Regions from separate parts of the Mesorhizobium sp. WSM4819 genome, predicted to be linked through region 1. Evidence: riboswitches for the same ligand, from Rfam matches in the RefSeq annotation. Region 1 holds a riboswitch; each other region holds the start of a gene.
What was found. Region 1 has a riboswitch for cobalamin ahead of AC0L18_RS07075 (CbtB domain-containing protein). Riboswitches for the same ligand answer to the same signal wherever they lie in the genome.
Positions count from the first base shown of each region.

Region 2: linked by a shared signal. The riboswitch ahead of metE (5-methyltetrahydropteroyltriglutamate--homocysteine S-methyltransferase) and the one ahead of AC0L18_RS07075 (CbtB domain-containing protein) in region 1 are both predicted to bind cobalamin.
Region 3: linked by a shared signal. The riboswitch ahead of AC0L18_RS27700 (ABC transporter ATP-binding protein) and the one ahead of AC0L18_RS07075 (CbtB domain-containing protein) in region 1 are both predicted to bind cobalamin.
Region 4: linked by a shared signal. The riboswitch ahead of AC0L18_RS13380 (aromatic ring-hydroxylating oxygenase subunit alpha) and the one ahead of AC0L18_RS07075 (CbtB domain-containing protein) in region 1 are both predicted to bind cobalamin.

Region 1 is NZ_JBVVQO010000005.1:108,140-115,657, reverse strand. Features, by position in the region: gene cbiB (adenosylcobinamide-phosphate synthase CbiB) at 1-671, shown strand, start outside; gene cobO (cob(I)yrinic acid a,c-diamide adenosyltransferase) at 987-1,601, opposite strand; gene cobU (bifunctional adenosylcobinamide kinase/adenosylcobinamide-phosphate guanylyltransferase) at 1,603-2,100, opposite strand; gene AC0L18_RS07080 (CbtA family protein) at 2,123-2,887, opposite strand; gene AC0L18_RS07075 (CbtB domain-containing protein) at 2,903-3,082, opposite strand; cobalamin riboswitch at 3,120-3,329, opposite strand; gene AC0L18_RS07070 (heparan-alpha-glucosaminide N-acetyltransferase) at 3,756-4,748, shown strand; gene AC0L18_RS07065 (methyltransferase family protein) at 4,745-5,251, shown strand; gene AC0L18_RS07060 (MerR family transcriptional regulator) at 5,264-5,650, opposite strand; gene mgtE (magnesium transporter) at 5,787-7,199, opposite strand.
Region 2 is NZ_JBVVQO010000008.1:133,252-140,769, forward strand. Features, by position in the region: gene metK (methionine adenosyltransferase) at 1-256, shown strand, start outside; gene AC0L18_RS10290 (adenosine kinase) at 366-1,358, shown strand; cobalamin riboswitch at 1,753-1,951, shown strand; partial or broken gene metE (5-methyltetrahydropteroyltriglutamate--homocysteine S-methyltransferase) at 2,067-4,413, shown strand; gene tdh (L-threonine 3-dehydrogenase) at 5,048-6,100, shown strand; gene AC0L18_RS10305 (cytochrome-c peroxidase) at 6,314-7,351, opposite strand.
Region 3 is NZ_JBVVQO010000042.1:46,993-54,510, reverse strand. Features, by position in the region: gene AC0L18_RS27710 (bifunctional helix-turn-helix transcriptional regulator/GNAT family N-acetyltransferase) at 1-432, shown strand, start outside; gene AC0L18_RS27705 (AraC family transcriptional regulator) at 532-1,365, opposite strand; cobalamin riboswitch at 1,631-1,834, shown strand; gene AC0L18_RS27700 (ABC transporter ATP-binding protein) at 1,922-2,734, shown strand; gene AC0L18_RS27695 (ABC transporter substrate-binding protein) at 2,731-3,678, shown strand; gene AC0L18_RS27690 (FecCD family ABC transporter permease) at 3,708-4,724, shown strand; gene AC0L18_RS27685 (MarR family winged helix-turn-helix transcriptional regulator) at 4,805-5,302, shown strand; gene AC0L18_RS27680 (HlyD family secretion protein) at 5,299-6,477, shown strand; gene AC0L18_RS27675 (DHA2 family efflux MFS transporter permease subunit) at 6,491-7,518, shown strand, end outside.
Region 4 is NZ_JBVVQO010000012.1:35,240-42,757, forward strand. Features, by position in the region: gene bglA (beta-galactosidase BglA) at 1-1,093, shown strand, start outside; gene AC0L18_RS13360 (ABC transporter ATP-binding protein) at 1,119-2,231, shown strand; gene AC0L18_RS13365 (DUF680 domain-containing protein) at 2,421-2,657, opposite strand; gene AC0L18_RS13370 (DUF680 domain-containing protein) at 2,732-2,956, opposite strand; gene AC0L18_RS13375 (DUF680 domain-containing protein) at 3,024-3,230, opposite strand; cobalamin riboswitch at 3,738-3,940, shown strand; gene AC0L18_RS13380 (aromatic ring-hydroxylating oxygenase subunit alpha) at 4,054-5,301, shown strand; gene AC0L18_RS13385 (FAD-binding oxidoreductase) at 5,325-6,440, shown strand; gene AC0L18_RS13390 (FAD-binding oxidoreductase) at 6,450-7,196, opposite strand; gene AC0L18_RS13395 (molybdopterin-dependent oxidoreductase) at 7,193-7,518, opposite strand, start outside.

The sequences.
Region 1 (7,518 bases):
AGAAGAGCCTGGCCGAGCATGTCGAGGCGGTGGCCGACGGACTCGACAATGGCGGACTCGACATCGGTCGTGTTGCCGTCTCGCAGATCGTCGGCCGCGATCCGGAAAAGCTCGACAGAGCCGGTGTCTGCCGCGCTGCGATCGAAAGCCTGGCCGAGAATTTTTCCGACGGCGTCGTCGCGCCGGTCTTCTGGATCGGCGTCGGCGGGCTGGCCGGCGGCGTCGCCTACAAGGCCGCCAACACCGCCGATTCGATGATCGGCCACCGCACGCCGCGCCACGAGGCCTTCGGCAGGGCGGCGGCGCGCTTCGACGATCTGATCAACCTGCCGGCGTCGCGGCTGACCGCACTGCTCATCGTGCTGGCCGCCTTCCTCGTCAAAGACGCTGACGCCGGCAACGCCTGGCGCACCGTGCGGCGCGACGCGAAAAAGCACCGCTCGCCCAATGCCGGCTGGCCTGAAGCAGCAATGGCCGGCGCGCTCGGCCTGGCGCTGGCCGGGCCGCGCTCCTACGACGGCGTCATGGTCGACGACGCGTTCATGGGTGAAGGCGGCCGCCGCGATGTCGAGAGCGTGGACATCAGACGAGCGCTAAGACTCTATCGGGTTGCCGACTTTCTGCTGATGGGACTGTTCGGCTTGCTGTCGGTGATCGTCATCGTTGCATGACGTCCACGAGCAAACAAATATGTGCTGCTTCAGGGCAATCGCTTGAGGTTGGCGCAGCCCCTCATCCGCCTGCCGGCACCTTCTCCCCGTATAGTGACGGGGAGAAGGGGCTGGCCGCGGCCTCGGCACCCATTCTGCAACGCTGGCGATTGGCGAAATCCTTTGCGAAGGCGCCTTTCTCCCCGTCACTATACGGGGAGAAATGCCCGGCAGGGCAATGAGGGGCGGCGCAGAGATCGACAATTAGCCATTTCAACACAAGTTGGATGCATCGTCTGCCCGAAGCATTGCCCTGCCCCTCGCGCGAACGAAACCTCAGAACTCTATGCCCTGCTGCGCTTTCACGCCGGCGGAAAAGTGATGCTTCGTAACTCCCATCTCGGTGACCAGATCGGCGGCATCGACCAGCGCCGGCTTGGCGTTGCGGCCGGTGACGACAATATGCAGGTTTTCGCGGCGGCCCTTCAGCGCCGCCACCACCGTGTCGAGATCGAGATAGTCGTAGCGCAGCGCGATGTTCAATTCGTCGAGCACCAGCAGGCTGATCGATGGATCGGCCATCAGCTCAAGCACCTTGGCCCAGGCAGCCTCGGCGGCGGCGATGTCGCGCTTCAGATCCTGCGTTTCCCAGGTAAAACCCTCGCCCATCGTGTTCCAGACGACCCGGTCGCCGAAAGCGGCAAAGGCGTCCTTCTCGCCGGTATGCCATTTGCCCTTGATGAACTGGACGACGCCGACGCGCCTGCCGTAGCCGAGCATCCTCAGCGCCAGCCCGAAGGCGGCAGTGGTCTTGCCCTTGCCGGGCCCGGTGTTGACGATCAGCAGTCCCTTCTCGACCGTCTTGGCCGCGACCTCGGCGTCCTGCACCGCCTTGCGCTTGGCCATCTTGGCGCGGTGGCGTTGCTCGTCCCTGTCGTCGATATCGGTCATATCACTTCACCTTGAGCGGCAGTCCCGCCACCATCAGCAGCACCGTGCCGGCGACGGCGGCGACCTGCTGGTTGAGCCGGCCGGCGGCATCGCGAAATCGGCGGGCAAGCGCATTGTCGGGCACGATGCCCTGCCCGACCTCGTTGGAAACCACGAACCACGGCCCGCGCGGCCGCGACAGCACATCCGCAAGCCCTCGGCATTCGGCCTCAATGTCGCGTTCGGCCAGCATGTGGTTGGACAGCCACAGCGTCAGGCAGTCGATCAGGACTGGCCGGCCGTCAGGCAGCGCCTCGATCGCGCCGACGAGATCTAGCGGCGCATCGACGGTCGTCCAACCCTCGCCGCGCCGCGCCCGGTGCAGCGCGATGCGTTCGCGCATCTCGTCGTCATAGGCTTGCGCCGTGGCGATGTAGGTCCACGGCGCCGGACAGGCCTTCACCAGGCTTTCGGCATGCGCGCTCTTGCCCGAGCGTGCACCGCCGATGACCAGGGTCAGCTTGCTGCCTGGAGCAGCGCGATCAGGCAAGGCTGTCGCGCAGGCTGGTTGCGGTGCCGGTCAAGCGGCCGCGCAACAAGCCGACGACAGCGCCGAGCACCAGCCAGAACACCAGATTGGTCAGCGTCACCGCCACCACGAACTGGTGGTGCAGGCCTTCCGGGATCGGCGATTCGAAACTGTCGGGCTGCGGCGCGCCGACAATATGCGGGGCCACGATCAACGCCACGGCAATCACCGCCAGCGGCAATGACTTGCGAAAGGCGAGCAGGCCGAGACCGGCCGCGGTCGCCACCACCGTTGCCGTCCACCAGATCTGGCGCTGGGCGAGATCGGCCGCCGGCATCGCCGGCAGTTCGGGCGGCAGGCCAAGGTTCGGGGCCAGCGTGAACACGGCAAAGCCGGCAAGGCCCCAGAACAGGCCCTGTCGCCAATTGCCGATGCCGCCGGCGAATTCCGAAGCGGCGACCAGGATCAGCGCAAAGCCGATGCCGGTGACGACGTTGGCAACGACGTTAAAGGCGAAGCGCTCGAAGCCATCGGCCGGAGCCCAGCCTTCCTCTTCCGCGGTGGCTGCTTCAGCCGGCACGGCGCTGCTCATGGCATTACTGCCTGCTGCGGCCGGCGACAAACCATGGTCATGCGTGTGACCACCGCCGGCCTGTTCGTAGACTTCCGCCTTGAGGATGAGTGGCACCGTGGCGTAGGCCTGCATGCAGGCGAGAACGACGCCGGCCACAAGCCCTGCGATCGCCGCGATGAACACGACGTTGCGAAACAGTGTCATGGTGTCAGCCCCTCGTCAGTGGCAGGGAAAGCCCATCGAATGGCGATAGTCGTGGGCGGCATTGTGGACCGCATCGATATGCGAGAAGCCGACAAAACCCATGACGAAAACGCCGAGAAATGCAGCAAGCGCCAACTGCACGAAACGCGACTGCGAGGAGACGGAAGCGCCGAGCGAGACGGAAGCGGTATTCATGTCTTGTCCTTTCGCCCTCCACCCGAGGGCATAGAAGTCAGTTCTCCTGTCGCCGGCAGGTCTCCTGGCTCGCGGATCAGCGCCCTTCCCCACCTTCCCGAAGAAGCTCTTCCCGAAGAAAATCTTCAGTGGCATATGGAGAGGACTACCGCACACAGTTGCGGGGGCAGCCACGGCATCGGGCGAATTTTGCCCCTACCGCATTCCCTCTTGGTTCCAAAACGGAACCGACGACGGCTGCGACTATAGGCAGAATCGCCGCGCCCGGCAAACCAAATTCCGCCAGCTACCAGCGCGAATGCGCCGTGCCGGCAGACCAGCTTGGTTCCTCGACGCCGCGATCTTGACACGTTGAAAGCCGATCGTCCGCGCTGCCCCTCACCTGCCTGCCGGCATCCTCTCCCCGTAGAACGGGGAGAGGGCGCTGTCATCGGCGGTCTCGCCAATCATCAGCGTTGCAAGAAGGGAGCCGGCGTTGCGGCCAGCCTCTTTCGCCCCGTTTACGGGGAGAAACGCCCGGCAGGGCTATGAGGGGCGGCGCCGGCCTCGACCACTGGCTGCGAGCGGCATACGGCGCTTTAGCCTAAGCCCTGGGCATCAATGGGCCCTGTCTTCTTTTGTCCGGGGCAACCATGATAGTCGTCTTGCAGCACTGAATCAGAATTGCGAGACCATGACCATTCCTACGCCGGCCGTTCAGGACCGATCCAGGCGCATCGTCGCTATCGACGTCGCCCGCGGCATCGCTTTGCTTGCCATGGCGAGCTACCATTTCACCTGGGATCTCGAATTCTTCGGCTACACCGATCCCGGCCTGACTGCCTTTGGCTGGTGGAAATTCTACGCGCGCTGCATCGCTTCGACCTTCCTGTTCCTGGTCGGCGTCAGCCTGTTCCTTGCCCATGGCAAGCAAATCCGCTGGAACGGCTTCTGGAAACGCTTCGCCATGGTCGGCGGGGCGGCGCTCGCCATATCGGCCGCCACCAGGCTTGCCACACCCGACAGTTTCATCTTCTTCGGCATCCTGCACGAGATCGCGCTCGCCAGCCTGCTCGGCCTGGCGTTTCTGCGGCTGCCGGCGCTGCTGACGCTGGCTGTCGCAGCTTTCGTCATCACCGCGCCGCTCTACCTCAGGTCCGAGATCTTCGATCATCCGGCCCTGTGGTGGGTCGGCCTGTCGGCAACCAACCCGCGCTCCAACGATTATGTCCCGCTGTTTCCATGGTTCGGCGCTGTGCTTGTCGGTATCGCGGCGGCAAAACTCGCCTTCGCCTCCGGCGTGCTGACGCGGCTGGCGGGCCTGACGCCCGGCCGCTGGACAAATCCGCTGGTCTTTATCGGCCGGCACAGCCTCGCCTTCTATCTGATCCACCAGCCGGTGCTGATCGGCTCGCTCTGGCTGATTTCGCAAGTCATGCCGGCAGCGGTCGAAACCAGGCAGGTCACCTTCCTGAAAGAGTGCCAGGCATCGTGCGAGCAATCGCGCGACACGGAGTTCTGCAGCAGCTATTGTGTCTGCATGCTCGATACGCTCGAGGGCGAGGCCACGCTTGATCGGCTCTACCGCAACGACCAGGCTGCGGAATGGAAGGCGCATCTCGACGAGCTCGCCGGCGCCTGCACTGCCAAGGCCGACGGCACTTTGATGGAGGGAGGAGCACAATGACCGACCATCAGCAGAAACCGGGCCAACAGAAACCGGGACAGCAAAAACCGGGGTTTATACCGTGGCCGCCGCTGATCTATGTCGCGGCCATCGCCGTCAGCATCGCGCTTGGCTTGCTTTATCCGCTGCCATGGATCGGCGGCCTTTTGGGCGACATCCTGTTCGCTGCCGGCTGGGTGGCATTGTTCGGCGTCGTCGCACTCTGGTTCTCGGCGATCCGCATCATGATCCGGGCAAAGACGACGCTCCACCCGAACGCCGTGCCGGACCATCTGGTTACATCGGGCCCCTTCGCCGTCAGCCGCAATCCGATCTATCTGGCCAACACGCTGCTGATGATCGGCGTCGCCCTTATCTCGGGGAACGTATGGTTCCTGCCGCTGGCGATCATCGCCGCCTTCGCAACGCAGAAAATGGCGGTCGAGGGCGAGGAAAAGGTTCTGGCAACGAAATTCGGCAAGAAATACCGGGATTACGCGAAAACGGTGCGGCGCTGGATTTGAGGCAGCAGCCGATCAGGTGTTGACGCCGAGTTCCACCAGCCGCTCGACGCACGACTCTTCGGCCTGGTCGAGTTCGGCCAGGGTCTCTTCGAGATCGCGGCGCTTCTGGCGCAGATCCTCGCGCTTTTCCTCGATGCGCTTGATCATCAGGTTGAGCTGACCGACCTCGCCGGGCGGCTCCTTGTACATCTGGATGATTTCGCGGATCTCGTTGATCGAAAAGCCGAGCCTCTTGCCACGCATGATCTGGCGGATCAGATGCCGGTCCGATGGGCGAAATAGCCGCGTGCGGCCGCGCCGCACCGGCTGCACCAGCCCCTCGTCCTCGTAGAAGCGCAGCGTCCGCGTCGAAACGTCGAATTCGCGGGTCAGTTCGGTTATCGAATAATATTCCCGCATCATCACTCCAAATGCCCGGCCGCGCTGCGAGTTCCAACCATGCGGCCTCGCTATCCGCACGCGTGTCAGAATCGGCCAGAGGCTGTTCCAAAATCTCGCATAGCATTTACGTAAAAGTCAATTGAGCGGGCGTTGCTCACACGCCGAACCACCATGTGGCTAGGCCGAGAAAGGCAAAGAAGCCGACGACGTCGGTGACCGTCGTAACGAAGACCGCCGAAGCCACGGCCGGGTCGATCTTGAACCGGTCGAGCAGCAGCGGGATCAGGATGCCGGCAAGTGCGGCCACGAACATGTTGATGATCATCGCCGCGGCGATGATGCCGCCCAGATTGGGATCGCGGAACCAGGCGGCGGCGACGATGCCGATCAGGATGGCGAAGATGATGCCGTTGATGAAGCCCACCCCTATCTCGCGGCGGATGATGCGGCCGGCATTGTAGATGTCGAGGTCCCTGGTCGCCAGCGCCCGCACCGTGACCGTCATGGTCTGCGAGCCGGCATTGCCGCCCATGCCTGCGACGATCGGCATTAGCACCGCCAGCGCCACGATGTGCTCGATCGTGCGGTCGAACAGGCCGATCACCGAGGCCGCCAGGAATGCCGTCAAAAGGTTGACGAGCAGCCACGGAACGCGCGAGCGCGAGGTCGAAAGGATGCTGTCCGACAATTCTTCGTCGCCGACACCGCCCATGCGCAGCAGATCCTCCTCGGCTTCCTGCTGGATGACGTCGACCACGTCGTCGATGGTCAGCACGCCGACCAGCCGCTCGTTCTCGTCGACGACGGCAGCGGAGAGAAGGTCGTATTGTTCGAATTCGCGCGCCGCCTCCTCCTGGTCCATCGTCGCCGGAATGGCGTGCCTGGTCTCATGCATGACCTCTTCGACCTTGATCGAGCGCTTGGTGCGCAGGATCTGGTCGAGGTCGATGGCGCCGAGCAGCTTGAAGCTCGGATCGATGACGAAAATCTGGCTGAAGCGGTCGGGAAGGTTGTTGTCCTCGCGCATGTAGTCGATGGTCTGGCCGATCGTCCAGAATGGCGGCACCGCGACGAACTCGGTCTGCATGCGGCGGCCGGCGGTCTCTTCGGGATAGTCGAGCGAGCGGCGCAGCCTGATCCGCTCGGTGAACGGCAGTTGCGACAGGATCTCGTCCTGGTCTTCCTTTTCGAGATCCTCGAGAATGTAGACCGCGTCGTCGGAATCGAGGTCCTGCACCCCCTGGGCAATCTGGGCGTTGGGCAGGCTGTCGACGATGTCGCGGCGGATAGCCTCGTCGACCTCGGTCAGCGCGGAAAAATCGAAGTCGGCGCCCAACAATTCGACCAGCGCGCGGCGCTGTTCTGGATGAAGCGCCTCGATCAGGTCGCCGAGTTCCGATTGGTGCAGGTCGTCGACTTCACGCTTTAGCGTCAGCGTGTCGCGATCGGCGATCGCGGCGCCGATCTGGGCAAGGAACGACGACAGAATGGCGCCATCCTCGCCATAGATGTCGGCGCTGTCCTCAGCGGTCCTGGCGCCGGTCGTCTGTTCGTCCTGCCCTTCCACAAGCGCCTCCCGCCATTCAGAATTCCGGAAAAGCTGCGTGTCAGGTCTAGCGCATGACCATGAAAATCGGAATCGATTTCCAGAAAGGATCATGAGCAGCGTCAAATTGCTACAGCGTCTGTCAGATTTCGAGGTCGATGTCAGCCGGCGCAATCATCCACCAATCGCACAACGTCTTCGGCTCTCCCATAAGCGTCGCGCCGAGGCTCCTCGGTATGTTCCCTATCGGCGTCTCTGGGGGCTACCATTGCGGGCGGAGTCAATATTCTCACCGACGTGCCACCAGCCTTGGCGGCCGCCCGGCGCTTTCGACATTTGC
Region 2 (7,518 bases), on a different contig from region 1:
TGTGGCCGCGCCGGTCTCTGTCCTCGTCAATACATTCGGAACCGCAAAGATTGATGAAAAAAGAATCGAGCGCGCCGTCCTTGAGCTTTTCGATCTCCGGCCGAAAGGCATCATCAAGGCGCTTGATCTCCTACGGCCGATTTACCGCAAGACCGCGACATACGGACACTTCGGACGCGAAGAGCCGGAGTTCACCTGGGAAAAGACGGACAGAGCTGACGACCTGTTGCGTGAGGCAGGACCGGCAGCTGCGTGATGCAAGGGTATCGGATGCGTCGTCATAGGGCGACCCATTCCACACTCGCCAAAAACAGGCCGGCCCTGACGTGGCAAGAAGCCGGCTCGGGTTTTTGGCGGAGACATTGATGCCGAAATATGACGTGCTTTGCATCGGCAATGCCATTGTCGACATCATCGCCCAGTGCGACGAGGAATTCCTCGAGACCAACGGCATCATCAAGGGCGCGATGAACCTCATCGACACACAGCGCGCCGAACTGCTCTACAGCCGCATGGGCCCGGCGATCGAAGCCTCCGGCGGCAGCGCCGGCAACACGGCGGCGGGCGTCGCCTCCTTCGGCGGTCGCGCCGCCTTCTTCGGCAAGGTCTCGAACGACCCGCTCGGCGAAATCTATGCCCATGACATCCATGCGCAGGGCGTTGCTTTCGACACCAAGCCGCTCAACGGCGAGCCGCCGACGGCGCGCTCGATGATCTTCGTCACGCCCGATGGCGAGCGCTCGATGAACACCTATCTCGGCGCCTGCATGGAGCTCGGGCCGGAGGACGTCGAAGCAGACAAGGCTTCGGGTGCGGCGGTCACCTATTTCGAAGGCTATCTGTGGGACCCGCCGCGCGCCAAGGAAGCGATCCGGCAGACGGCGAAGCTGGCGCACGCGGCAGGCCGCGAAGTCTCAATGACACTGTCGGATTCGTTCTGCGTCGACCGCTACCGCGATGAATTCCTCGACCTGATGCGTTCGGGCATGGTCGACATCGTCTTCGCCAACAGCCACGAGATCAAATCGCTTTATCAGACGGCGTCGTTCGACGAGGCGCTGGCGCAGATCCGCAAGGATTGCCGGATCGCTGCCGTGACCCGCTCTGAAAAGGGCTCGGTGATCGTGCGCGGCGGCGGAACGGTGGTGATCAAGGCGACCGCAATAAAGGAACTGGTCGACACGACAGGCGCCGGCGATCTCTATGCCGCCGGCTTCCTGCATGGCTACACGCAAGGCCGCGACCTGCAGACCTGCGGCGACCTTGGCTCACTGGCGGCCGGATTGGTGATCCAGCAGATCGGCCCCAGGCCGCGGCAGAATTTGCGCCGCGAGGCCACGCAGGCGGGGCTGTTGTAGGGGAGCATTTCCGCGAGGTGCTGCCCACCTTGCCGTTGTGCAGGCTGTCCAGACAGGCGCGGGTAAATCGAAATGTCGCGTGCCTGCGTGAAGGATGGCGGTTTTTCTCCGAATTTCTGATTGTTGAGGCTCAGGACGTTGTCGCACTTCGGGCCAGTACTGCCGGCCGATCATGATGGCCAACACGCCCTTTTTTGACGAAAGTCGTTTTGAGCCGAGATCGTAGATTGGCAGATTGCCCGAGCGGCCAGGCACAGCCTGCGCAGACCGGCGAGTGGCGCAAATGGCTCAGCTCTACTGCGACCTGCGACTTGGGAAACACGCCGCAGGTGAACGGTTCACATAAACACATAAACATTTCTTTATACGTCATTGACAACAATGCGAGCTGCTGCGATTGTCCGCATGTCGTGGTTCTCCGCAAGGCGTTGCCGTAGCGGAGCTAAGAGGGAAGCCGGTGCAATCCGGCGCTGCCCCCGCAACTGTAAGCGGCGAGCCAACCCACCAATGTCACTGGGGCGAACTGCCCCGGGAAGACGGGGCAGAGGCTGTGACCCGCGAGCCAGGAGACCTGCCACGGTGAACAACGTCCACGGGCGGGGTGTCTGGTGGCCGCGGCAGCTCGGCGTTCATGCCGGCCTGCTAGCGCCTTCCTTGTCCCCGCCCCAAGCATCGGGGTATGGAATGAATGTCTCCCAGCAAGTTCCCATAGCAACGCTTGGCGTGCCGCGTATCGGTCGCCGGCGAGAACTGAAGTTCGCGCTCGAAAGCTACTGGTCCGGAAAATCTTCTGCCGCCAACCTTCTGGCGACGGCGAAGGCACTCCGTGCCGCCAGCTGGAGCGAGCAGCACGACCGCGGCGTGTCGAAAATCCCGTCGAACGATTTCTCACTTTATGACCATGTGCTCGACACCGCAGCAATGGTCGGCGCCGTGCCATCTCGTTACGGCTGGACGGGCGGCGAGGTCCCGCTCGACATCTATTTCGCGGTGGCGCGCGGGACGCAAGGCGATGCCGCGGGTTGCGGACGCGCCAGTCACCGGCATGCAGTTCAGGGCCAGCGCGTAACCGCGATGGAAATGACCAAATGGTTCGACACTAATTACCACTACATCGTGCCGGAGCTGAGCAACGATCAGGCATTCGCCCTCTCGTCGACGAAACCAGTCGATCACTTTCTGGAGGCAAAAGAGCTCGGCGCCCATACACGCCCGGTCATCCTTGGACCGGTCACCTTCCTCAAGCTGGCGAAGTCTCCCGACCAGTGTTTCAATCCCATAGCGCTCCTACCGCGGCTGCTGCCCGTCTACGATCAACTCCTGCGGAGGCTGGAGCTCTCGGGGGCCGACTGGGTGCAGATTGATGAGCCGGCGCTTGTGCTCGACCTTAGCCCGAACGAACGAGCTGCCTTCGAATTCACGTACGGCCAGCTGTCGAAAGCCGCGCCCAAGTTGAAAATTATGCTGGCTACCTATTTCGGGCCGCTCGGGGACAATCTGGAGACCGCGCTTTCGCTGCGCCTGGCGGGCCTACATCTCGACCTCGTGCGCGCTCCCGAGCAGTTGGAGACGGTTGGTCGGCTCGCACCGAAGGATCTGGTGCTCTCACTTGGCTTGATCGACGGCCGCAATGTCTGGCGCGCGAACCTAGCTGCCATTCTCGACCGCATCAAGCCGATCGTTGCCGGCTGGCCGCTGGATCGCGTCGAGATTGCGCCTTCCTGCTCGATGCTTCATGTGCCGATGGACCTGCGGATGGAGACTGCGCTCGATGTGGACGTCAGTTCGTGGCTGGCATTCGCCGCCCACAAGACTGAAGAGCTGCTCGTGCTGGCCCAAGCCTTGTCCGGAGGCAGGGAGGCCGCAGCAGGCGCACTGAAAGCTTCTGCCGAGGCGGCCGCGGCGCGCGCAATGTCTGGAAAGGTCCATGATCCGCTCGTCCATGGGCGGGTTATCAGCATTGACGGCGCTATGAAGCAACGAAAGAGCGCATTTGCCAAGCGTTCCAGAGTCCAGGCTGACACGCTCGGCCTGCCGCCGTTCCCGACGACGACGATCGGGTCCTTCCCGCAGACGCCCGAGGTGCGCAGGGCGCGCTCCGCTCATGCGAAGGGCCGGCTGAGCTATGTCGATTACCAGGCCTTCCTGAAGAAGGAGACCGAGGCGGCGGTCCGCTGGCAGGAGGAGATCGGGCTGGACGTGCTGGTACATGGCGAGTTCGAACGAAACGACATGGTCCAGCATTTCGGCGAGCAGCTGTCCGGCCTCGCCTTCACCCAGCATGGCTGGGTGCAAAGTTACGGCTCCCGGCTCGTGCGCCCTCCCATCATCTTCGGCGACGTATCGCGGCCCAATCCGATGACGGTCCTCTGGTGGCAATTTGCCCAGTCGCTGACGAAAAAACCGGTGAAGGGCATGCTCACAGGCCCAGTGACGATTCTTAACTGGTCTTTTGTGCGCGACGACGTACCCCGCGCCGAGGTCTGCCGCCAGATCGCGCTCGCCATCCGCGATGAAGTGGCCGACCTGGAAAGAGCTGGCGCAAGGGTGATCCAGATCGATGAGGCCGCGTTTCGCGAAGGCTTGCCCCTGCGGAAGTCCGGCTGGAAACATTATCTCGGCTGGGCTGTCGAATGCTTCCGGCTCGCTTCAACGGGTGTAGCGGACGCGACCCAAATTCACACCCACATGTGCTATTCTGAGTTCAATGAGATCATCGACTCGATCGCTGAACTGGACGCGGACGTGATTTCGATCGAGACGTCGCGCTCCAAAATGGAACTGCTAGACGCCTTCACGAAGTCAGAATATCCGAACGAAATCGGTCCTGGCGTCTACGACATTCACTCACCACGTGTCCCGGAGATTGGCGAGATTTTGCATACTCGCCCAACTTGCCCGCGAGCGACTGTCGGACGGCCAATTGTGGGTGAATCCGGACTGTGGCCTCAAAACAAGGAAATGGGAGGAGGTCCGCCCTGCCCTCATCAACATGGTCGCTGCAGCATGCGCATTGCGGGAGAAAGTGCAGGCGCAGGCCGCTGGGCCACTGTGACGGGCAAACATGTGACCCGCGGGCTTCGCGGATATTTAAGGAAGAAAGGACGCCATCGAAAGCCGCGCGCAAGTCGGTCGACGCGTGCGAGTCCCACCCTTGTCGTCCAGCCGAAGGCCCGCTGGACGGCTGAGCGGCGGGGCAGGATCTGGGAAGCCGCTTCTGGTCCGAGGACGGATGATTTCGCCACGAAATGGAGGAAGGCGGCTCTGTCCATGAGCTTCTGCCTCCCGCCAGCGGTCAACAGACACTTCACCGAGGGCGAACGATGCCGCCGGTGCACCGGCACATCGAGATATCGGCGGCGAGCTCGACCATCGAGAGCATCGGTCGCATGTGGCGGACATCGACAAAATAGCAATACCGCCTAACCGCAAGCTGCGACTATTCCTCATCGCTTGATTGAAACTTGGCTGCATCTGGCATGGCGCTTGCTCCGCTTCCGCTAAGGTTCGCTGGAACAGGTTTTCACGCGCACGGGTCGCGGTGAAGTGTTGCTCGACACAAAAGCAGCCGCCAACATTACGATCGATCCAAAGATCTCAGGATGTGCTCTCCGAGCCTACCTTTCCGTTGTTTAGGCTACCGGAGGAGCGGCGAGGAGTAGAACCAACCAAGGTGTAAGGAGCATCTGATGTCGAACATGATGAAGGCGCTGGTCAAGGCCAAGGCCGAGCCGGGCATCTGGATGGAAGAAGTGCCGGTGCCGGAAATCGGCCCGAACGACGTTCTGATCAAGATCAAGAAGACCGCGATCTGCGGTACCGACGTCCACATCTACAATTGGGACCAGTGGGCGCAGAAGACCGTGCCGGTGCCGATGGTGACCGGCCACGAATTCGTCGGCACAGTCGCCGACTTCGGTGCGGCGGTCACCGAATACAAGTTCGGCCAGCGTGTTTCGGGCGAAGGCCACATCGTCTGCGGCCACTGCCGCAATTGCCGGGCGGGCAGGGGGCATCTGTGCCGCAACACGCTCGGCGTCGGCGTCAACCGGCCGGGCGCCTTCGGTGAATATCTGGCGATCCCGCAGCACAACGTCGTGCCGATCCCCGACGATGTGCCCGATGAGATCGCCGCAATATTCGATCCCCTGGGCAATGCGGTTCACACCGCACTGTCCTTTGATCTCGTCGGCGAGGACGTGCTGGTCACCGGCGCCGGGCCGATCGGCATCATGGGTGCGCTGGTGGCGCAGTGCGTCGGCGCGCGAAAAGTGGTCATCACCGACATCAACCCGGTGCGGCTGGCGCTGGCGAAAAAGCTCCGCGTCCAGCACGTTGTCGATGCATCGAAGGAAAAGCTGCGCGACGTCATGCCGGCGCTCGGCATCACTGAAGGCTTTGACGTCGGCCTCGAAATGTCGGGCGCGGCACCCGCCTTCCGCGACATGATCGACGCCATGAACAATGGCGGCAAGATCGCCATTTTGGGCATCGCGCCGACCGGCTTCGAGATCGACTGGAACAAGGTCATCTTCAAGATGTTGCATCTCAAGGGCATCTATGGCCGCGAGATGTTCGAAACCTGGTACAAGATGATCGCGCTGGTGCAGGGCCCGCTCGATGTCAGCGGCCTGATCACGCACCGCATCGGCATTGCTGATTTTCAAGTAGGCTTCGACGCGATGCGCAGCGGCAGCTCGGGCAAGGTGGTGATTGACTGGCAGGGCGACTGGTCGATGTGACTTTGCGGAGGTGCTGACGAGAACGCCACCCTGGCTGCCGTCGATCTCCGCGCGAGGGGCATCGCTGTGCAAAAGCAGTGGCTCCTCCCCCGACGTGCGCCGCTCAATCGTCGGCGACGTATCGCGGCCAAATCGGCGACGCTCGTGGCAATTCGCCCAGATCGGGCAAGGAAATGCTCACAGGCCCGCCGCGATCGTCTGCTTTCCCACTGCCTAGGATCGAGGCCGAGGTGTTGTGGGCGTTTCAGTCGGTAAGATGGGATATGTGATCTCCGGTCGTTTTCCGGTCAGCGAATGAAGGAAGGCAACCAGCTGATCGATTTCGATTTGCGTTAGCTGTTCGCCAAGCTGGGTGGTGCCCATGATAGCGACGGCCTCTCTCAGGTCCCAGACCTTGCCCGAATGAAAGTATGGCGCGGTGATTGCTACGTTGCGCAGCGACGGCACGCGGAAAACATAGGAATCCTCGGGTACATTGGTGACGGCAAATCGTCCTTTGTCGTTCTCCGGCAGAATGGCGGCGCTAGGCCTCTCAACGACGCCGAATGGATAATAGCCTTCCCCACCAATATTGACACCGGAATGGCAGGACGAGCAGCCCTTTTCGATAAAAAGGGCCAGGCCCTGTTTCTCTTTGGGACCGATGGCGGTCTCATCGCCATTGAGGAAGGCGTCGAAGGGGGCCGGCGTGACCAGTGTCGCCTCGTAGTCTGCGAGTGCATTGACTAGGTTGTCGAGGGTGATGGGATTGGCCTCATCCGGGAAAGCTGAATGGAACAACTCCACATATTGCGGCATCGATTTGAACGTCTCGACCACTCGATGCGGTGTGTTGGCCATTTCGACACCGGCCTGTATCGGGCCTTTGGCCTGAGCTTTCAGGTCTTCGGCGCGACCGTCCCAAAACTGTGATTTGTTGAAGACAGAGTTAAACACCGTCGGCGCGTTGCGCTGCCCCTTCTGCCAACCATGGCCAATCGAAGTTTCACGATTGTCGTCGCCCCCGGTGGCCAGGTTGTGGCACGAGTTGCAGGAGAAAACGCCTGAGAACGAGAGGCGTGGATCGAAGAACAGTGCCTTGCCGAGGGCAATCTTCTCCGGCGTGCTCGGGTTGTTGGCGAGCGCCGGCGTGAATGGCAAGGGCTTGAAGGTGGCCAGTGCCGTTTCTCTGAGGTCTGGCGGAATGGACTGCGCAGCAAAAGCTGTGGCTGCCACAAGCGCAACAGCCACCGCAGGGAATAGAATTTTCATAAATGGAGTCCTTACGATGTGCACGGAAACCATTCTCCACATGCGGCTTGCGAACGCCCTGCGCTAGATCAGCGGATCGAGGGAATCGTGCCTGCCGACGAAGCCGATCGAGCGCCGGGAACAGGAACTGCGATTCATCGCCCCGACGGCGGATTCCAATGGTGAGC
Region 3 (7,518 bases), on a different contig from region 1:
ATCCATCGCCAGGGCCTGCTCTACGCGCAGGAATATGGCTGGGACGAAACTTATGAGGCGCTGGTCGCTGAAATCCTCGGCGCTTTCGTCAAATCCTACGATCCGAAATGGGAACGCAGCTGGATCGCCGAGCGGGAAGGCGAAGTCGTCGGCTCGGTCTTCGTCGTGCGCCAGTCGGACGCGGTGGCGAAGCTGCGCCTGCTCTATGTCGAGCCCTCGGCGCGCGGTCTCGGCATCGGCAGGCGGCTGGTCGAGGAATGCATCGGCTTTGCCCGTGCCAAGGGCTACAAGACATTGACGCTGTGGACCAACGACGTGCTGACTGCAGCGCGCCGCATCTACGAGGCGGCCGGGTTCAAACTGGCCAATCAGCAGCGCCACCACGCCTTCGGCAAGGATCTGGTCGGCCAGAACTGGAACCTGGAGTTGTAGCGTCTTTCCCCTCTCCCCTTGTGGGACAAGGGGAGAGGGCAAGATAAGGCGGAGTGCCTCGACACTAGCATCCAACACAAGTTGAAAACTGGCCCTTCCTCACCCTTTGACCGGTATCCAGATTTCCAGCCCGCCATTGCCGATGCGCGGATCGAATTCGGGGCCGTAGCGCTCGAATTCGGGCGCGTCGGCAATCTTGTGCCCGGAGGCCGGCAGCCATTTGTTCCAGATCGTGTTGACCGTGCGGCGGATGGTCGAGATGTGGTCACGATGGGCGAACACGGCGTACTTCTGCGCCGGCACGCGCACGCGCGAAAACTCCTTCGGCAGGTCCGAAAAATCGGACACCTCGACGCCGGCGATATAGTCGAAATTGCCTGCATCGTCGCCGTTGACGCAGACGCCATAGGCGACGTCGCCGACCTCGCCTGGAATGTTGCCGACATAGGGGCCGAACCTTTGCCACTGCATCGGGATGCCGGCGCTGGTTTCGCAACTGTAGCGCTCGCCAAGACCGGCGATGAGGAACGGCCGGCTGGTCTCAAAACGCGGCGGCTCGAGATTGGTGAGGAAGGACTGGTCCATCAGGATCGGCTCCACGAGATCGAGGTTTTTGAGCGAGCCTTGCGCGCGCACCAGTTCCGGCGTGGTGCCGAACTGGTCGCGGAAGGCGCGGGTGAAAGCCTCATGCGAGGCATAGCCGGCGTCGAGCGCGACCGAGAGAATGTCCGGTGCGCCGGCGGCGAGCCTGCGCGCCGCCTCGGTCAGGCGGCGAGAACGCAGGTAGCCCATCACCGAACGGCCGGTCGCCGCGCCGAAAGCCCGCGTCACGTGAAAGCGCGACACGCCGCTGCTGTTGGCGACATCGTCGAGCGAGATGGATTCCGGCAGATGGCTTTCGACGAACCACAGCGCTTTCTCGGTCGGGTTCATACGGCTCCTTGCTGTGGGACTGTGCATTTGGCCGGCTCATAGTGCCGCGTCCTGATGGAGGCAGTTTGATCGAAATTGCGCACCGCGCAATGCGACGCTGGTCGGCAAGTCGGAGGCGTTGGGCGAAGGGCTTGACGGGAGCAGGCGTTGTCCTTAGGTAGTAACGTTATTACATTACGAGATTCGGTATGCTCGTTCTGACAAGACCATTGCTCGCGGGGCACTCCGAACCCCGGAAACTTATTGCGCTGGGATTGGCGGAAAACTAGGGTGGCTGACTGATGGTCCCCAAGCCGAAAGGCGAGGGGTGAAAAGGGAACACGGTGAGATCGTCGGATCGAGGCCGTGGCTGCCCCCGCAACTGTAAGCGGCGAGCAAAATCCGAAATGCCACTGGCCGGCAAGGCTGGGAAGGCAGGATGGCGCAAGGACCCGCGAGCCAGGAGACCTGCCATCGCAGAGTTGACCGGACGGGGTGTGCCGGGAGGAGACGTGGACATCGGTTCTTGTCGGCCGGTCCAGCTTCCTTCCGTCGCCATTGAGAAAGTGACGGTAAGTTGGACGCCTGCCAGCCTCTTCTTGAAGCGCGTGAACTGAGCGCCACGGCGAATGGCCAGCGCCTGGTCAGTGCGGTCAGCCTTTCGGTCGCGGCGGGAGACCGCCTCGCCATCATCGGCCCCAACGGCGCCGGCAAGACGACGCTGCTGCGCATGCTATGTGGCACGCTGCGGCCGAGCGCGGGAGATGTGAGATTTTCCGGACGCCGGCTGGAGACATTTCCGGCCGCCGAGCGGGCGCTGCACATGGCGGTCGTCGGCCAGACCGATCAGCCCGATCCGCGGCTTGCCGTGATCGACTACGTCGGACTTGGGCGAGTCCCGCATGCCGGCTTGCGACGCAGGAGCGAGCAACGCGACATCGTCGTCGAAGCGCTTCGCAGAACCGGCCTGCTGCCGCTGCTCGGCCGCACGATCGGCTCGCTATCGGGTGGTGAGCGGCAACGCGCCCAGCTGGCGCGCGCCGTCGCCCAGGAGCCGAAAATCCTGTTCCTCGATGAACCGACCAATCATCTCGATCCGCGCGCCCGCAGCGAACTTCTCGAACTTGTATCGCAGTTTGGCATGACCGTCGTGGCGGTGCTGCATGATCTGTCGCTGGTCACGCCATTTGCCACCAGCGTCGCGGTGATGAACGAGGCCCGCCTGCAGGCACTCGCCGGTCCGCGCGAGGCGCTGACCAAGCAGTTGATCCGCGAGATTTTCGGCGTCGAGGTGCTTCGGCTGCGCCATCCCACCGAAGACCGCGAACTCACGGTGTTCGAAGTCCCGAACCGTGCCTCTTCTGATCTAACCAAGGAGCAACATCCGTGAAACGCCTCGCACTCTCTTTTGCCTCTCTGGTGCTTGCCCAGGCCGCCTTCGCTTTCCCGGTAACAGTCGACAGCTGCGGCACACCGCTGACGTTCGACGCCGCGCCGAAGCGCGCCGTCATCCAGGATATGAACATGGCCGAGATGGCCTTCGCGCTGGGGCTGCAACCGTCGATCGTCGGTCTGACCGGCATCACCGGATGGTACAAGGTCGGTCCGGAATTCAAGGCCGGGCAGGGCGCCATTCCGGAACTCGCACCGAAATACCCGACGCTCGAAAACCTGGTCGCGGTCGAGCCCGATTTCTTCCTCGCCGGCTGGTATTACGGCATGAAGCCGGGCGGCGAGGTAACGCCAGATACGCTGGCGCCGCACGGCGTCAAGACGCTGGTGCTGACGGAAAGCTGCGTCCATCTCGACAACAACCGCCCCGCCGCCTCGATGGACCTGCTCTACGGCGACATTGAAAAGCTGGGCAGGATTTTCGGCAAGCAAGCCAGGGCGGAAAAACTCGTTTCAGGCTGGAAAGCGCAACTCGCCGATATCACGGCAAAGGTCGGCGACCGCGAGCGGACGCGGGTGTTTCTCTACGACTCCGGCGAAGACAAACCCTTCACATCAGGCAAGTTCGCGATCCCCAGCGCCATGATCGCCGCTGCCGGCGGCGACAACATCATGGCCGACATGCAGACGAGCTGGGGCAACACGGACTGGGAAACGGTCGCTTCCCGCAATCCGCAGTTCCTGATCCTGCTCGACTATCAGGACGGCGGCGGTTACAGGAAACTGCTCGACTTCCTCAAAGTCCATCCGGCAATGAAGGAGACCGACGCGGTCCGGAATGAGCGCTTCGTCGCGCTGCGCTATGCCGAGCTGACGCCCGGACCCGCCAACATCGAGGCGATCGGCAAGATCGCCAGCGCGATGCACCCGGAAGCCTTCTGAGTTTGCGCCACAGGGCGTTCGAATTGGCCATGGCAGCAGGAGCGGCAGCAATCGCCGCTCTTGCTCTGCTGTCGATCGCCTATGGATCGACAGTCATAGCGTTGAGCGACGTGGTTGCTGCGCTCGGACATGCGGCCGGGCTGGATGGAGACCTCGTGCCCGGCTCAGTCGGCAATATCCCGGTCGCCAAGATCCCAATTGCCAAGATTGTCGTCGATCTCAGGCTGCCGCGCACCATCATGGCGATCTGTGTCGGCGCCGGGCTGGGCGTCATCGGCGCGCTGCTGCAGACGGTAACCCGAAACGACCTCGCCGATCCGTTCCTGTTCGGCCTTTCCTCCGGTGCGGCGGCGGGTGCTGTTTCCGTCATCACCATTTTTGGCGACCGTTTCGGCATCTGGACGTTGCCGGTTGCCGCCTTCACCGGCGGCATATTGGCCGCCGGCATCGTGCTTTTGCTGGTTTCGCGGGTGAGGGGGCAAGGCCCCGAACGGCTGATACTGGCCGGGCTTGCCGTCTCGTTCATGTTCATCGCCTTGACCAACTATCTCGTCTTCGCCGGAGACCAGCGCGCCGCTCACTCGGTTTTGTTCTGGACGATGGGCGGGCTCGGCCTGGCGCGATGGGACAATGTCGGGCTGGCTGCTCTTGGCGCGTGCACCATTCTTGCTTATGGCCTGTGGAACCATCGCAAGCTCGACGCCTTCCTGGCCGGCGAGAATGCTGCCGAAAGCCTCGGCGTGCCGGTTGTGCGGATGCGCAGGACGGCGTTTCTCGTCGCTGCCTTCTCGACGGCGATCCTGGTCTCGGTCGCAGGTGTCATCGGTTTCGTCGGGCTGATGATCCCGCATCTGTCCCGGCCCCTGGCAGGCCCGTTGCATCTGCGCCTGATTGCAAGCTGTGCCCTCTTCGGAGCGATGCTGCTGCTGGCAAGCGATCTTCTGGCGCGCACGCTGCTGCCGCCGCAGGAACTGCCGATCGGCATCATCACCAGTTCGGTCGGCGCTTTCTTCGTGGTCACCATGCTCATTCGCAATCGTTCATGATGGGCTGCCATGCACACTTGCCGGCTTCTGGCACAATGCCGCGTCTTGAATAGTGAGCACGCTTATAATATATGCCGCTCATGGTTTCCGACGGCATCGACAGATTGGGTTTTTTGATCCACGACGTGCAGCGCCTGATGCGCAAGCGCTTCGAGGCGCGCGCCAGCGGGCTCGGCCTTTCCTCGGCGCAATGGCGGCTGATGGTCCGCGTCGCCAAGGAAGAAGGCATCACCCAGGCCCGGCTCGCCGAGCTTCTCGAGATCGAGCCGATCAGCGTGTCGCGCCTGGTCGACCGCATGGAGGAGGGCGGCTGGATCGAGCGCCGCGCCGATGCCGCCGACCGCCGCGTCCGCATGATCTTCCCGACCGCCAAGGCGAGCCAGGCCTACGCTGAGATCAAGAGCCTTGCTGGCGAAGTCTATGAAGAATCGCTGGCCGGCGTGTCGCCGCAAGATCGTCGCGTCCTGATCAAGGCACTGGAGACGATGACCAGGAACCTGGCGGACGGCGAGCCGGCGCCGGGCGAAAATGTCGAGAGTGGCGAAAAAGTCGAGAGTGCAGAAGGCGCAGCAGCATGAACGCGGTAGCCAAGGTAGATGAGAATGCGACCAAGCTGGAGTTGGAAGCTCCCGCGCAGCCGGCGGCAACTCCGGTTACGGCCGCTCCGCAGCTAGCGCCGGCGCCGGTGGCGCCGAAGAAGAAGCGCCGTGCCGGCCGCATGCTTTTGATGTCGGCGCTCCCGGTGGCGCTGATCGCCGGCGGCAGCTACGTCTGGGTGACCGGCGGCCGTTACCAGGAGACCGAGAACGCCAATCTGCAGCAGGCCAAGGTCACGATCGCCGCCGATACGGCCGGCCGCATCGTCCAAGTCGACATTTTCGACAACCAGTCCGTCAAGCAGGGCGACGTGCTGTTCGCCATCGATGCCGAGCCTTACCGGATCGCATTGGCCCAAGCTGACGCGGCGGTGGCCGGCGCGCGCCTCAATGTCGAGCAGCTGCGTGCGGCCTATAGCCAGGCGGAAGCGCAGGAGAAGTCGGACGCCAGCCAGGTCGACTATGCGCAGTCGCAATACGACCGGGCCGCCGACCTGGCCCGCAAGGGCATCAACGCCGAGTCGTCGCTGGACGAGGCCAGGAACGATCTCGACAAGGCCAAGCAGCAATTGGCCGTGGCCGAACAGGGCATCCTCAGCGCCAAGGCGGGCCTTGGCGGCAATCCCGATATCGAGACCGACAGGCATCCGACCGTGATGGCGGCGCTCGCCACGCGCGACAAGGCTGCCTACGATTTGGCGCAGACCACGGTGAGGGCGCCGGCCGACGGCATCATCAGCCAGGCTGCCTCGTTCAAGGTCGGCCAGTATGTCGGCTCGGGTACGCCGCTGTTTTCGCTGGTCGAGACCGGCGATACCTGGATCGATGCCAATTTCAAGGAAACCCAGCTCACCAATATGAAGCCCGGCCAGACGGCTGAAATCGTGGTCGACACCTACCCGGGCCGGACGTTCGAAGCCACCGTCAAGGCGATCGGCGCTGGCACTGGAGCCGAGTTCTCGCTGTTGCCCGCCCAGAACGCCACCGGCAACTGGGTCAAGGTCACCCAGCGCATTCCGGTGCGCCTGCAGCTGGCCGATGCCGACGCCAGGATGGCGCTGCGCACCGGCATGAGCGCGACCGTCACGGTGGACACCGGCGTTTCCCGCGGGCTTCCGAGCATCTTCGGCCACGCCGCGGCGGGTGAAGCGCAATAGACGCCTCAACGTCATGAGCACGCCAGAAGCCTTTCGCGAAGTGCCGCATCGCGGCCTGATCACCATTGCGATCATGCTGGCGACAGTCATGCAGGTGCTCGACACCACCATCGCCAATGTCGCTCTGCCGTCGATGGTCGGCGACCTTGGCGCGTCGGCCGACACCATCAACTGGGTGCTGACCTCCTACATCGTTGCCGCCGCCATCATGACGCCGGTGACCGGCTGGCTGGCCGACCGCTTCGGGCGCAAGGAGCTGTTCCTGACGGCGGTGGTCGGCTTCGTCGTCTTCTCCATGCTATGCGGCGTGGCATGGAGCCTGGAGACCATGGTGCTGTTCCGCCTGATGCAGGGCGTGTTCGGCGCGGCGATCGTGCCGCTGTCGCAGACCTTCCTGCTCGACATCAACCCGAAGGAACGCCACGGCCAGGCGATGGCGATCTGGGGCGCCGGCATCATGGTCGGGCCGATCATCGGCCCGACGCTGGGTGGCTGGCTGACCGAGAGCTTCAACTGGCGCTGGGTGTTCTTCATCAACCTGCCGATTGGCATCATCGCCTTTCTCGGCATGGCCGCCTACCTGCCGAACATCGCCAGACGCGTGCGCGGCTTCGATTTCTTCGGCTTTGCCATGCTCTCGCTCGGCGTCGGCGCGCTGCAGCTCATGCTCGACCGTGGCGGCGATGCCGACTGGTTCTCCTCGGCCGAGATCTGGATCGAGCTTGGCCTCGCCATTTCAGGTTTCTGGATGTTCACCATTCATCTGCTGAGCGCCGAAAACCCGTTCATCGACCCGAAGATATTCCTGGACCGCAATTTCGCGACCGGACTGGTCTTCATTTTCATCATCGGCGTCATCCTTCTGGCCAGCCTGGCGCTGCTGCCGCCGATGCTGTCGACGATCTTCGGCTACCCGACCATCACCACCGGCGTGGTGATGGCGCCGCGCGGCGTCGGCACGATGATCTCGATGCTCGTCGTCGGGCGCATCATGCACAGGATCGATGCCAGGCTGCTGGTGATGATCGGACTGGGGCTTAC
Region 4 (7,518 bases), on a different contig from region 1:
AGTTCAGGACGCGCTGCTCGATGTCACCCGCTTTTGGCTGGAGCGCGGCGTCGACGGTTTCCGCCTCGACACCATCAATTTCTACTTCCACAGCCAGGGCCTCGAGGACAATCCGCCGCTGCCCCCCGAACAGCGCAACGACCAGACCGCTCCTTCCGTCAACCCCTACAACTACCAGGACCATCTCTACGACAAGAGCCGCCCCGAAAACCTTGGCTTCCTCGAACGCTTCCGCGCCCTGCTCGACGAATATCCGGCGACGGCGGCGGTTGGCGAAGTTGGCGATTCGCAGCGCGGACTGGAGGTGGTGGCGGCCTATACCGCCGGCAGCAAGCGCGTGCACATGTGCTATTCATTCGACTTCCTGGCGCCCGAAAAGATCAGCGCGGCAAAGGTGCGTTCGGTGCTGGAAGCCTTTGGCGAGGTCGCCAGCGACGGCTGGTCGTGTTGGGCCTTCTCCAACCACGACGTGATGCGCACTGCCTCGCGCTGGGCGGCCGGCGAGGCCGACCAGACCGCTTATCTCAAGGTGATCTCGGCGCTGCTGATGTCGCTGCGCGGCTCGGTTTGCATCTACCAGGGCGAGGAACTCGGTCTTGGCGAAGCGGAATTGCAATTCGAGGATCTGCAGGACCCCTACGGCATCCGGTTCTGGCCGGAATTCAAGGGCCGCGACGGCTGCCGCACGCCGATGGTCTGGAATGGCGCCGACGGCAATGGCGGCTTCTCCACGGCAAAGCCCTGGCTGCCCGTGCCTGCCAAGCACCTTTCGCAGGCGGTCGATGTGCAGCAGGGCGACGACAACTCGCTGCTCGAACACTACCGGCGCTTTCTCGCTTTCCGCCACCTGTATCCGGCGCTGGCCAAGGGCGAGATCGAGTTCATCGAAAGCCAGGGCGATACGGTCGCCTTCACGCGCCGCGAGGGCAATGAGCAGATCGTCTGCGCCTTCAATCTCGGCAGCCGACCGGCCGAAGTCAATCTCGGCGGACGCTCGCTGCAGCCCTTGCCGGGGCACGGGTTTTCGGGACAGACTGACGCCGGCTTTATCCGCCTCGGCGGCTACGGCGCCTGGTTCGGGCGTATCGACTGAATTTGCAATTCACTGGAGGGAACCCATGGCCGATGTCACGCTAAGGCAAGTGAAGAAATCATACGGCAATCTCAACATTCTCCATGGCATCGACCTCGACATAAAGTCGGGCGAGTTCATCGTCTTCGTCGGCCCTTCGGGCTGTGGCAAGTCGACCTTGCTGCGGTCGATCGCCGGGCTTGAGGAAATCACCTCCGGCGAGCTCAAGATCGACGGCGAGGTGGTGAACGACGTGCCGCCGTCGAAGCGCGGCATCGCCATGGTGTTCCAGTCCTATGCGCTCTATCCGCACATGACTGTCTACGACAACATGGCGTTCTCGATGAAGATCGGCAAGGAGAGCAAGGCCGAGATCGACAAGCGGGTGCGCCAGGCGGCGGAAATCCTGCAGCTGACCAAATATCTCGACCGCCTGCCCAAGGCGATGTCGGGCGGCCAGCGCCAGCGCGTCGCCATCGGCCGCGCCATCGTGCGCAACCCCAAGGTCTTCCTGTTCGACGAGCCGCTGTCGAACCTCGACGCGGCGCTGCGCGTCGCCACCCGCATCGAGATCGCCAAGCTCAAGGAATCGATGCCTGCTACAACGATGATCTACGTCACCCACGACCAGGTCGAGGCGATGACGCTGGCCGACCGCATCGTGGTGCTCAAGGAGGGCCATATCGAGCAGGTCGGCACGCCGATGGAGCTCTACAAGAGACCCGGCAATCTGTTCGTCGCCCAGTTCATCGGCTCGCCGGCCATGAACATCCTGCCGGCGACGATCGACAAATCAGGCGACCCGACCATCGTCAGTCATGTCGGCGGGCGCAAGGCGACGGTGCCGATCGCCACGCCGGCGTCGGTGAAGGGCGCTGCGGTGAGCTTCGGCGTGCGGCCGGAAGATCTGACGATCGCCACCGGTGCGGATTATCTTTTCGAGGGAACGGTGGATTATGTCGAGCAACTCGGCGAGGTCCAGCTCGTCTATGTCGACATCGGCCGCGCCGACCTGCCGCTGGTCACCAAGCTGCCAGGCAATGTCGGGGTCAAGCGCGGCGCTGCGCTGCGCTTGAATGCCGATGCCGGCGACCTGCATATTTTCGATGCCGACGGACATTCATTCACGCTCCACAAAGCGGAAGCAAAGGCAGCCTGAGAGCAGCAGCCGAACTGATGGATGTTTGGTGACCCAAAAACGAGAGCGGCGGGCAAGCCGCCACTCTTGTGCGTTCCGGTCGCTGTTAGTGAGACGTGCGTCCAAGTGGACGCACAAAGGTACGCTCCAACACTTTAAACCTGCGCATCGTGCTTTCCGAGAATCGGAACCGATTTTCGGGCCGATGCGCTAGCGGCCGAACAGGTTCCGGTCGCTGCCCTGCGGGGCGGACTTCTGTACGTCGCCCGACGAGTTGAGCAGCTTGTAGACCGGCGAGCCGGTATTGCGTACCGAAGAAGTCTGCGTGTTGTCGACGTTGATGGTCGCCTGCTTGTTGATGTCGGTTCTGCCAAAGTTGTCGCTACCGGCAAAAGCGCCGCCCGCAGCAATCAAAAGCGCGGCGGCGGTAAGAACGATCTTCTTCATTTTCAAAACTCCTGGATTTTCTTGGTTCCGCCAGCCCGGCGGGCAAATGCCGCCGCCGCTGTTGGAACGCACTGTTAGTTGTTGCCGAACAGGTTACGGTCGCTGCCGTTGACGGGTTTCTCGTCAGCCGGAACCGGATTCTGCGCCGAAGCCGAATTCCGAATCGAAGCCGTGTACGAGTTGCTGTCGACCGCAGCGGCCGGCTGGTTGGCGCCGTTCGATCCAAAGTTGTCGCTGCCGGCAAAAGCGCTGCCGGAGATGGCCACAATGGCGGCGGTGGCAAGAATGAGCTTCTTCATTTCAAATACTCCTGAGTTCCTCAGATCCCGAGTGGCGGACCGCCACTTTGCTGTTTGGGACCAGCTGCTAATTGTTGCCGAAAAGGTTGCGGTCGGCGCCCTGGCCAACGGGCTGCTTTTCAGCGTGAGCCGGCGTCTGGACAGAGGCAGTATACGAGCTGTCGACCGAAGCAGTCGGCTGGTTGGCGGCGTCGGACCCATAATGGTCGCTGCCGGCAAAGGCGCTGCCGGTGATGGCCAGAACGGCGACGGCAGCAAGAGCGATCTTTTTCATTTTAGTACTCCAGTATCTTGGTCTTCAGTCCGTCTAGCGGCGTGTCTTGGGAGGATGCGCGCGTCGTTCGGACAGCCCCGATGTGGGAAGGCCATTCGGCGGATTCCAATCACGAAGTTGTTCCGTGTGGACCAAGAATCTACACCTTGAAATTGTGCCAGAGGCATCTACTACCATGGTTTTATGGTTCGTTTTCAATATCTTATTCAAAATTAGCCATTCATGATTTGACGGATTGGCGGATCTGCGTTCACAGCATGCTGTACGCATTGTCAACAGAAACGAACCGTTCGGTTCGATTTTAGAAGCGGCTAATAGTCACTTTTGTAAACTGTTAACCTTCCTGGTCTCCGCCGCGGGTCGGATTCGATGTCACGGCAGCCGACAATGGCCGCCGACAAAGTGGGGTTTCAGCCCTGCAGATATAAACCTGCAGGTTTCGCCGGCGGTGTCGCGCCGCATGGATACGATGTCGCTTTCATGCCGGCAGTCAGCCGGCCGGCATGATTAGATCACGCCATCTCAGGTGCCGCTTGGTGACGACGAAGCGGAGAATTGGGAAGCCGGTCAGAACCCGGCGCTGCCCCCGCAACGGTGGTGGAGTTCAAGTCGCAACGGGAGACCACTGGGCCACAAGCCTGGGAAGGTGTCGCGACGAGTCCGCAAGGACACTCCAGAGCCCGGAAACCAGCCCGAGATTTTCAGACTCGACTGATCGCGGTGGGCGGTCAAGAGGTGGATGATGCACGTCCGGCCCTGTCGCCGGCGTGCAAACGGTCCTCCCTCCATCACCACCAGTTCAGTCCTTACACGAGGACAGGACATGGACGCGCGCAACGACATGCTGAGGCTCTTGCACGGCCGCAGGCAAGGCTATTCGCTCGAGCAGCCCTTCTACACCGATCCAGATTTCTTCAAGCTCGACATGGAGCTGATCTGGTATCGCGACTGGCTGTTCATCGGCCACGATTGCGAGTTGCCGAAAGCTGGCAGCTATATCACCGCCCAGATCGGCGACTATCCGGTCGTGCTGGTCCGCGACCAGCAAGGCAAGATCAATGCCTTCCACAATTCCTGCCGGCATCGCGGCAGCCGTGTCTGCAATGCCGACAAGGGCACTGCGGCGAAGCTGGTCTGCCCCTATCACCAGTGGACCTACGAGCTGGACGGCCGGCTGTTGTTTGCTCGCCAGATGGCAGACGGCTTCGACAAGAGCCAGTTCAGCCTGAAGCCGGTGGCTTGCGAAAGCGTTGCCGGCTACATCTTTATCTGCCTGGCCAACGAGCCGGCCGACTTCGCGCCGATGCGCGCCATGATCGAGCCTTACCTGCTGCCGCACCGGCTGCGCGAGGCAAAAATCGCCTTCGAATCGACCATCGTCGAGAAGGGCAACTGGAAGCTCGTCTGGGAGAACAACCGCGAGTGCTACCATTGCGCCGGCAACCATCCGGAACTCTGCAAGACATTCCCGGAAGCGCCGACCGTGACCGGCGTGCAGGGCGCCGACAGCGATCCAGAGATGCTCGCGCACTGGGCGAAATGCGAGGCGGCGGGCTTGCCGAGCAAGTTCCGCATCGATCCGGCCGGGCAGTATCGCGCCACCCGCGCGCCGCTGCTGCGCGACGCCGTCAGCTACACGATGACGGGACGACGCGCGGTGAAGAAGAACCTTTCCGACAGCGTTTCGACCGACCGTATCGGCTCGCTGCTGCTCTATCACTATCCGACGAGTTGGAACCATATCCTCGGTGATCATGCCGTCACCTTCCGCGTGCTGCCGATCAGTGCCACGGGAACGGCCGTCACCACCAAATGGCTTGTCCACAAGGACGCGGTCGAAGGCGTCGATTACGACCTCGCCGAACTCACCCATGTCTGGACCGAGACCAACGACCAGGACCGTCGCATTGTCGAGGAAAACGCCTTCGGCATCCTGTCGCCGGCCTATGAGCCCGGCCCCTATTCGGAACTGCATGAGGGCGGCGTCATCCAGTTCGTCGAATGGTACGCCTCCTTCATCGGGCCGCGCCTTGCCGAGGCCGGGCGGCCGGCGCTGCGCAGCGTCGCCTGAACGAGGTCAAGGGGATGAATGCGATGACTGACCTTGGCCTCTACCGCCATCTCGACGAGATGGCGCCCTGGAACGACAGGCTCCAGGTGCTGGAAGTCATCGGCGTCAGCGACGAGGCGCCTGACGTGAAGACCTTCACCTTCCGCTCTGACAACCAGACCTGGTTCCGCTACAGACCGGGGCAGTTCGTGACGCTGGAACTGCCGACCACCGAGGGCCCGATGATGCGGACCTATACGCTGTCGTCCTCGCCGTCGAGGCCGTTCTCGATCGCGGTGACGGTGAAAGCGCAGGCCGGCAGCCTCGGCACCCGCTGGATGTTCGACAATCTGAAGCCCGGCGTTCACGTGAAGGCCTATGGGCCGGCGGGCGACTTTTCGCTGCACAGCCATCCAGCGGCCAAGTATCTGTTCATTTCGGCCGGCTCAGGCGTGACGCCGATGATGTCGATGCTGCGCTGGCTGAACGACTGCGCGCCATGGACAGATGTCGGCTTCGTCAACTGCGCGCGAAAGCCCGAGGAGATCATCTTCCGCAAGGAGCTCGAGCTGCTCGGCAGCCGCATGCCGGGCCTGACGCTCGGCTTCATGATCGAGGAACGGTCCAGCCGTGAGGGCTGGTTCGGCCATATGGGCCGGATCGACGCGATACGGCTGCCGCTGCTGGCGCCCGATTTTCGCGAGCGCGAAATTTTCTGCTGCGGCCCCGACCCCTTCATGCGCGCCGTGCGGCAGATGCTGGAGGCAGCCGGCTTCGACATGGCCAACTACCATCAGGAGAGCTTTGCGGCCCCGGCGGTGGAGGAAATACCGGCTCCGTTCGGTTCGCCGGCAGAGGGTGGGCCGGCAGAGGGCGGGATCGAGGTACCTGCCGAGGCCGCAACGCCGATCCGCTTTTCGCTTTCGGATATTGATGCCGAATGCGTTGCCGGCCAGACCGTGCTGCAGACGGCGCGCGCTTCGGGCGTACGCATCCCCGCAGCCTGCGAGTTCGGCCTGTGCGGAACCTGCAAGGTGAAAAAGGTCTCGGGCACGGTCGAGATGAGCCACAATGGCGGCATCCTCGATCACGAGATCGACGACGGCTTCATCCTTGCCTGCTGTTCGAAGCCGCTGACGGCGCTCGAGATCGACGCCTGACCGGGGAGCTTAAACTCCGTAGCGCTCGGTGCGGATGAGGCTTGCCGGCACACCGGCATCGATCAGCGCCTGGGCGGCGGCCGAGACGAACGCATTCGAGCCGCAGACAAAGGCGAACCTTGGCGGCGCGGGCAGCCGCAGCATCGATTGCTCCATCATCGCGGCATCGACCCGCCGCGAATAGTCTGACGGGCGCCGGGCGGCCTCGCGGGTCAGCGCCAACACCAGGTCGAAGCCGTCCCGGCGATCGTGGAAGTCGATCAGCTCGTCGCGAAAGATCACCTCGTCCCATACCCGTGCGGAAAATACCAATGCCACGGGCACCGCCGATCTGCGCGCGGCGCGATGGCGGATCATCGCCATCAGCGGTACCACGCCGGACCCGCCGCCGACCAGCAGAAGCGGGCCGCCGTCGCTGTCGGACCAGACGAAGTGGCCACCGAGCGGTCCGCGCAACTCGACCTCGTCGCCAACCGCCGCGATATCGTGGAAGAAGGGCGAGATCTCGCCATCATCGAGCCTTTCGATCGCCAGCTCGATCGTCTCGCCGGCTTCCGGCGCCGAGGCGATTGAGTAGGAGCGGCGCGCCTGATAGCCGTCCGGCGCCGTCAGCCTGACATCGACATGCTGCCCGGCACGATAGGCGAAGGGCCGCGACGGCTGGAGGAAAAAGCTGGTGACGCGCGGCGTGCGCTTTTCGATGCGGGCGATGGTCACCGGCTGCCAGGGCGACTGCGCCGCCGGCGCGTCGCTCATGGATCGCCCGTATAGCGCTGCTCGCGCCACGGGTCGCCATAGATGTGATAGCCGCGCAGCTCCCAGAAGCCGGGCTCGTCGCGCTCGGTGAACTGCAGGCCGTTCAGCCATTTGGCCGACTTCCAGAAATAGAGATGCGGAACCAGCAGCCGCGCCGGGCCGCCATGGTCCGGCGTGATCGGCTTGCCTTCGTAAAGCAGCGCAACCATCGCCTTGCCGGCAGTGAGATCCTGCGTCGGCACATTGGTTGTATAGCCGTCGAAGGACAGCGCCAGCGTGAAGGCCGTCGGTGGCTCGATACCGGCATCCGCCAGAATATCGT